Regions from separate parts of the Sphingomonas sp. IC4-52 genome, predicted to be linked through region 1. Evidence: riboswitches for the same ligand, from Rfam matches in the RefSeq annotation. Region 1 holds a riboswitch; the other holds the start of a gene.
What was found. A riboswitch is a leader RNA that binds a small molecule or an ion and turns the genes downstream of it on or off. The one in region 1 is predicted to bind cobalamin.
Positions count from the first base shown of each region.

Region 1 (3,207 bases):
TGGAGCGTCGATCGATCCGTGCTGGAAGAAGCAGGCGCATGCGCTCTTGCCGCTGAAGGACGATGCTGGCGCGCGGCCGGCTGGTCGGCCGGATGCAGGATGTGAACCGCGATGTACGCGGACGCATCGCGTCGCTGACGATGCGGGTGGGTGACCAGGTCACCACGCTTCCGGCCAGCAACTTAAGTGCCGATGGTAACGTGCTCGTTTCGGCGATGGGCAAGAGTGAGGTGAAGGACGCTGTCAAGGAGCAGGGTAGCAACCAGTAAGCGAGGCCTCCGGTTTCGGGCTCCGCTCCCCCGACGCGAACGACTGTACGTGAATGGTGAACGGTAGATAACCGCCGTTCGCTAAACGCGATCTTTGCCGCTTCTTAGTTCGCGACGGGCTGGTCCCGCTGATAGCGAGCGGCCCTGCACCTTAATCCACAGAGTGAGTGCTGGAAGCGGTTATAACGATATAACGATGTCTTTATATCGTGGTTGACAGCAGCAGGCTGATGGTGTTGACCGATCACGTCGAGGTTCCCCATCCCAGGCATGGCGACGGGGCTAAGACGGGAAGCCGGTGATGTCCTTCGGGCAGAATCCGGCGCTGCCCCCGCAACTGTAAGCGGCGAGCGGCGGCTCCATTTCGTGTCACTGGGTTCCCGCAAGGAGCCTGGGAAGGCCGGAGCCACCGCGTTGACCCGTGAGCCAGGAGACCTGCCTTCGACGCGATAACGTTCCTCGGACGGGGGTTCCTCCGGTGGATCGCGCTTGATGCGGCGGTCCGTGGCTTGCCGCCATCCGGGCCCGTTCACGCCTTGCGCGCTTTCGCCTGACCTCCCGCCCGCAAAGCCTGGGTGAGTCATGACGAATAGCGGGTTCACATTCTCGATCAGCAGCATCCCGTTCGACGAGGATTATCGTCCGGCGGACAACACGCGCATCACCACCAACTTCGCCAATCTCGCGCGCGGGGAAAGCCGCCAGGAAAATTTGCGCAACACGCTGGTGATGATCGACCACCGCTTCAACGCGCTGATGCACTGGGACAATCCTAGGGGCGACCGCTATACGCTGGAGCTGAAGATCGTCTCGGCCGCGCTCACGCTCGGCGGCGGTGGGGACGACGAGGCGTTTCCGCTGATCGAGATCCTGCACACCATCGTAACCGACCAGGTCAGCGGCGAGCGGTCCGACGGGATGATCGGAAACAACTTCTCGTCCTATGTACGTGATTACGACTTCAGCGTTGTCCTGCCCGATCACCTGAACGTCGGGGGCGGCGAAGCGCCGGAGGGCTTCGGTGATCTGCACGGCAACCTGTTCAAGCACTTCCTCAGATCGAGCGCGTACCGCGACAACTTCCGCAAACCCCCGGTCGTCTGCCTGAGCGTGTCCAGCAAGGAGGTCTATCATCGGACCGCCAACGTGCATCCGATCCTCGGCTTCGAGTATCGCAACGACAAATTCTCGCCGACCGATCAGTATTTCGCGAAGATGGGCATGAAGGTGCGCTATTTTATGCCGCCGCACAGCGTCGCGCCGTTCGCGTTCTATCATGTTGGCGATCTGGTCAGCGACTACACCAACCTTGAACTTGCCAGCACGATCGCGACGATGGAGACTTTCCAGAAGATCTATCGTCCGGAAATCTACAACGCGAACTCGGTCGCGGCTGAGCATTACCAGCCGAGCCTGAAGTATCAGGACTATTCGCTGACCCGCATCGTCTACGATCGCGAGGAGCGCAGCCGCCTCGCCGTCGAGCAGGGCAAATTCGCCGAAGAGCATTTCATCAAGCCGCATCGGGCCGCGCTCCAGCGCTGGTCCGCGACCTGCGGCCTCTGATCCCCACGACAAGAAGGTATTTGCATCATGACGACATTGTTGCCGACGACGACCGCGGGCAGCCTGCCCAAGCCATCGTGGCTGGCCCAGCCCGAGACCCTGTGGTCGCCCTGGAAGCTGGAGGGCGAGGAACTGATCGCGGGCAAGCAAGACGCGCTGCGCCTGGCGGTTGACGATCAGCGGCAGGCGGGCATCGACATCCTCGGAGACGGCGAGCAGACGCGCCAGCACTTTGTCACGACGTTCATCGAGCATCTCGATGGCGTCGATTTCGAGAAGCGCGAGACGGTGCGCATCCGCAACCGCTATGACGCGAGCGTGCCGACGGTCATCGGCGCCGTCTCGCGACCGAGGTCGGTGTTCGTCGATGACGCTCGCTTCCTGCGCGCCCAGACCGATCAGCCGATCAAGTGGACACTGCCGGGGCCGATGACGATGATCGATACTCTTTGCGACGCCCACTACCGGAGCCGTGAGAAGCTGGCGTGGGAGTTCGCCCGCATCCTCAACGAGGAGGCGAGCGAGTTGGAAGCGGCCGGGGTCGATATCATCCAGTTCGACGAACCCGCCTTCAACGTTTTCTTCGACGAAGCCAACGACTGGGGCATCGCCACGCTGGAGCGCGCGGCCGATGGGCTGAAGGCCGAGACCGCTGTCCACATCTGCTACGGTTATGGCATCAAAGCCAACACCGACTGGAAGAAGACGCTTGGTTCCGAATGGCGTCAGTATGAGGAAACCTTCCCCAACCTTCAGAAGTCGAAGATCGATATTATTTCGCTGGAATGCCATAACTCGCGCGTGCCGATGGACCTAATCGAACTGATCCGCGGCAAGAAGGTGATGGTTGGCGCGATCGACGTTGCGACCGACATGGTTGAGACGCCGGAGCAGGTCGCCGACACGCTGCGCAATGCCCTGCGGTTCGTCGATGCCGACAAGCTCTATCCCGCCACCAACTGCGGGATGGCACCGCTGTCTCGCAATATCGCACGAGGCAAGCTGAAGGCCTTGGGTGGCGGCGCAGAGATTATCCGAAAGGAACTGTCGGCCTGACGCGGCAACGTCCGCTAACGCCATCTACCCCTACCAGCAGTGGACCGGCCGCTTTCCTCCCAATCTCTGCCATTTACGCTCGCGTTGGCGGCACCCGAAAGCGGAATGGCAGCAAACGCGCAGTTGCGGACGTCAGCTCCCGCAATCGTCAGTTCCGCCCCATTCATCTGAAAGGTGCATCCACGGCTCTCCCGCGTCCGCCAGGATCAAGACGATGCTTCTTCGTCCCAGTGGTGCCGCCTGAAGGTGCAAGCCGCTGGTAACAATATAGCTCTCGCCTGACTTGATCGTCCGCCGCTCAAACGGCGTTTCGGTA
Region 1 covers NZ_JAJFEU010000004.1:202,967-206,173, forward strand. The annotation lists gene LK535_RS11850 (recombinase family protein) at 1-154, shown strand, start outside; cobalamin riboswitch at 505-727, shown strand; gene LK535_RS11855 (DUF1852 domain-containing protein) at 852-1,835, shown strand; gene LK535_RS11860 (methionine synthase) at 1,863-2,891, shown strand.

Region 2 (3,207 bases), on a different contig from region 1:
CATCCGGGTCCACGCGTTCCAGGCGGAACCGATTGGCAAGGTTGCGCACGATCTGCCGGCCGAGCGGCGCCCCGAAATCGAGGATCTGGCTGGAGAAGCTGCCGCCGCGGGGATCGAATTCACGCATGGTATAGCCCCCCTGCGGCAAGGCGGCGAAGCTGTGGCGGACCACCAGCGTGAACTGACGCGAGTCCGGGGCAATATTGCGTACCTCCGGCCCCGGGGAATCGTTGGCAAAGGTCTGGCGTGCCTCGAACACGAGGTTCAGCGGGAAGGCGCAGACCGCATTGACGTCTGCCGCGCTGAGATCGCCGACCAGCTTCCAACCCTTTTCGCCGCCATCCTTCAGCTGATCGGCGATCCCCTTGGTATCGCGGGCGAGGAACGGCGCGATATCGACGAGAAAGCGCCCATCGGCCCCAGGGATGACATCGCCCATCCACAGGATTGAGGTGGCAAAGGCGTCGCTGGCCGCCGCCTGCTCGGCCGCGGAGCCGCCAGCGGCGCGGAAGCGTGGGTTTTCGAGCTCGAAAGCGACCTTCTTGCCCAGGCGGCGTATGACCAGGATCTGTGCCGGGCCGGGTTGGGCACGATCCAGGCCGATCGGCGCGGAGCCGAGGCCGGTGCGCAGCGCCGTCATGTAGAGCAGGCGGGCGGAGACGCCGTCTGCCCCTGCTTCAGGAAGCGACAGCAGGATGCGCCCGTCGCGCTGGTCGACATGAACGGGCAGCAGGCCGTCCATGCGGGTGGTGCCGGCCAGCGGATCCCTGGCCGGTTCGGCCAGCGCTGGCAGCGGCGCGAGGCCAAGCATCAGGCCCATCAGCATCGTCTTGCGGATCATCGGCGTCCCCCTTTTCGCTCACCCTAGAAGTCGGCCGTCTGCTTGGCGAGCGGTTGCTTCCTTGGGGTGAGCGGGAGATATGCCGCGCATGACCGACGCGACCGACGATCACGCCCGCCACAATGAACGCATGCGACGCATGAAGGTGGCGCGGGACCGGATGCAGGCCCGCCGCACGCTCGAACGCGGGCTGCTGATCGTCCACACCGGCAACGGCAAGGGGAAGTCCTCCGCCGCCTTCGGCATGGCGATCCGCTCGATCGGCTGGGGGATGCGCGTCGCGATCCTGCAGTTCGTGAAGGGCACCTGGGAAACGGGCGAGCGCAACTTCTTCACCGATCACCCGTCCGACCTGGTCACTTTCGAAAGCATGGGGGAGGGGTTCACCTGGGACACGCAGGATCGCGCGCGCGACATTGCTGCCGCGCGGCGCGGCTGGGATCGCGCAAAGGAGCTGATCCTCGATCCCGAGATCGACTTCGTGATCCTCGACGAACTCAACATCGTGCTCGCCGATGAGACCTTGCCCTCGGCGGAGGTGCTGGCGTTCCTGAAGGAGCGGCCGCTGACCAAGCATATCTGCGTCACCGGGCGCGGCGCTCGGGCAGAGCTGGTCGAGATCGCCGATCTCGTCACCGAGTTTGGCGAGGTGAGACATCCGTTCAATGCTGGGTTCAACGCGCAAAAGGGCGTCGAATATTGACGGATCGGCCGTACCCGCTCTAGGGGCGCGGCCGCGAACGGTTCCCGGAGACGGGATGAAAAGGGAAGTCGGGAAAGGCTGCTGGCCTGATCCCGCGCTGCCCCCGCAACTGTGATCGGCGAGTGTCGCCCATCCGCGCCACTGGGGTCTTCTGACCTCGGGAAGGCCGGGCGGCACGCTGACCCGAGAGCCAGGAGACCTGCCGGTCGCACGTCGATCCATCGCGCGGACGGGGTGTGCCGGGCGGACGAGGCCGAAACCCTCGAGCGAGCGACAAGAGGGATCGGCTGACGGACGGCGCCTGCATAGTGCCGGCCGCAGCCCTGTTGTTGGGGCAAGAACAATGAAGACAATCTATTGGCTGGCGGCATCCGCCACCCTGATCGCTGCGCCCGCGCTCGCACAGGAGGGGGCGCAGGACGCATCGCCGCGCGGCGATATCGTGGTGACGGCGAGCGGCGTTCCGCAGGATGTCGACACCACCGGGCAGGCGGTGACGATCATCGACCGCGACACGATCGAGCAGCGGCAGACGGTGGTGCTGAGCGACCTGTTGCAGACGACGCCGGGCGTCACGGTGACGCGCAACGGCGGTGTCGGCACCGTCAATTACGTGCGGATCCGCGGCGCGGAGGCGGATCAGACGCTGACGCTGATCGACGGTGTGCGCGTCAACGACCCGTCCTCGCCCGGCGGCGCGTTCGATTTCGCCAACCTGCTCAGTGCCTCGGTCGAGCGGGTGGAGGTGGTGCGCGGGCCCAATTCGGTCCCCTGGGGCAGTCAGGCGATCGGCGGCGTCGTCAACGTCATCACCCAGGCGCCGACGCAGCAGCTGCGCGCGCGCGGCAATGTCGAATATGGCGCGATGGACACGCTGTTCGCCAGCGGCGGCATTTCGGGGGGCAGCGGGATCGTTTCGGGCTCGCTCACCGGCGGTTACCTGCGCACCGATGGGATCTCCGCCTATGATCGCGGGACCGAGCGTGACGGCTATCGCCAATATGGCGCCAGCGGGCGGGTGGAGGTGGCGTTCGCGCCCAACATCCGCCTCGACCTGCGCGGCTATTGGGCGGACAGCCGCACCGACCTCGATGGCTTTCCCGCGCCGACCTTCGCCTTTGCCGATACGCGTGAATATTCGACCGCGCAGGAATTGTACGGCTATGCCGGTCTGAACGCCGATTTCCTCGACGGCCGATTCCGCAACCTGCTCGCCTTCCAGATCGCCGATATCGACCGCGACAATTATGATCCCGACCTCAGCGCCGCGCCGCAATTCCTGTCGCGCGGGCGTAGCGAACGCTACACCTACAAGGGCGATCTGCAGGCAACCGACGAAATCCGCGTCGTGCTGGGGGCGGAGCATGAGACGACCCGCCTCGCCGATGGCACCGATCGCTTCAGCCGCGGCACGACCAGCTTCTGGGGCGAAGTGATCCTGACCCCCGTCGCCGGCCTCGCCATCACTGGCGGCGTGCGCCACGACGACGACGATGCCTTTGGCGGGCGCACCACCTTTGCCGCCAACGCCGCTTATACGCTGCCCACCGGCACCACGCTGCGCGCCAGCTATGCCGAGGGGTTCAAGGCGCCGACCTTGTACCAGCTCTACGCACCGTTCTACGGCACGCCGACGCTCGACGCGGAGACCGCCAGGAGCTGG
Region 2 covers NZ_JAJFEU010000007.1:62,776-65,982, forward strand. The annotation lists gene LK535_RS15360 (zinc-dependent metalloprotease) at 1-841, opposite strand, end outside; gene cobO (cob(I)yrinic acid a,c-diamide adenosyltransferase) at 930-1,544, shown strand; cobalamin riboswitch at 1,566-1,766, shown strand; gene LK535_RS15370 (TonB-dependent receptor plug domain-containing protein) at 1,888-3,207, shown strand, end outside.
Region 2: linked by a shared signal. The riboswitch ahead of LK535_RS15370 (TonB-dependent receptor plug domain-containing protein) and the one ahead of LK535_RS11855 (DUF1852 domain-containing protein) in region 1 are both predicted to bind cobalamin.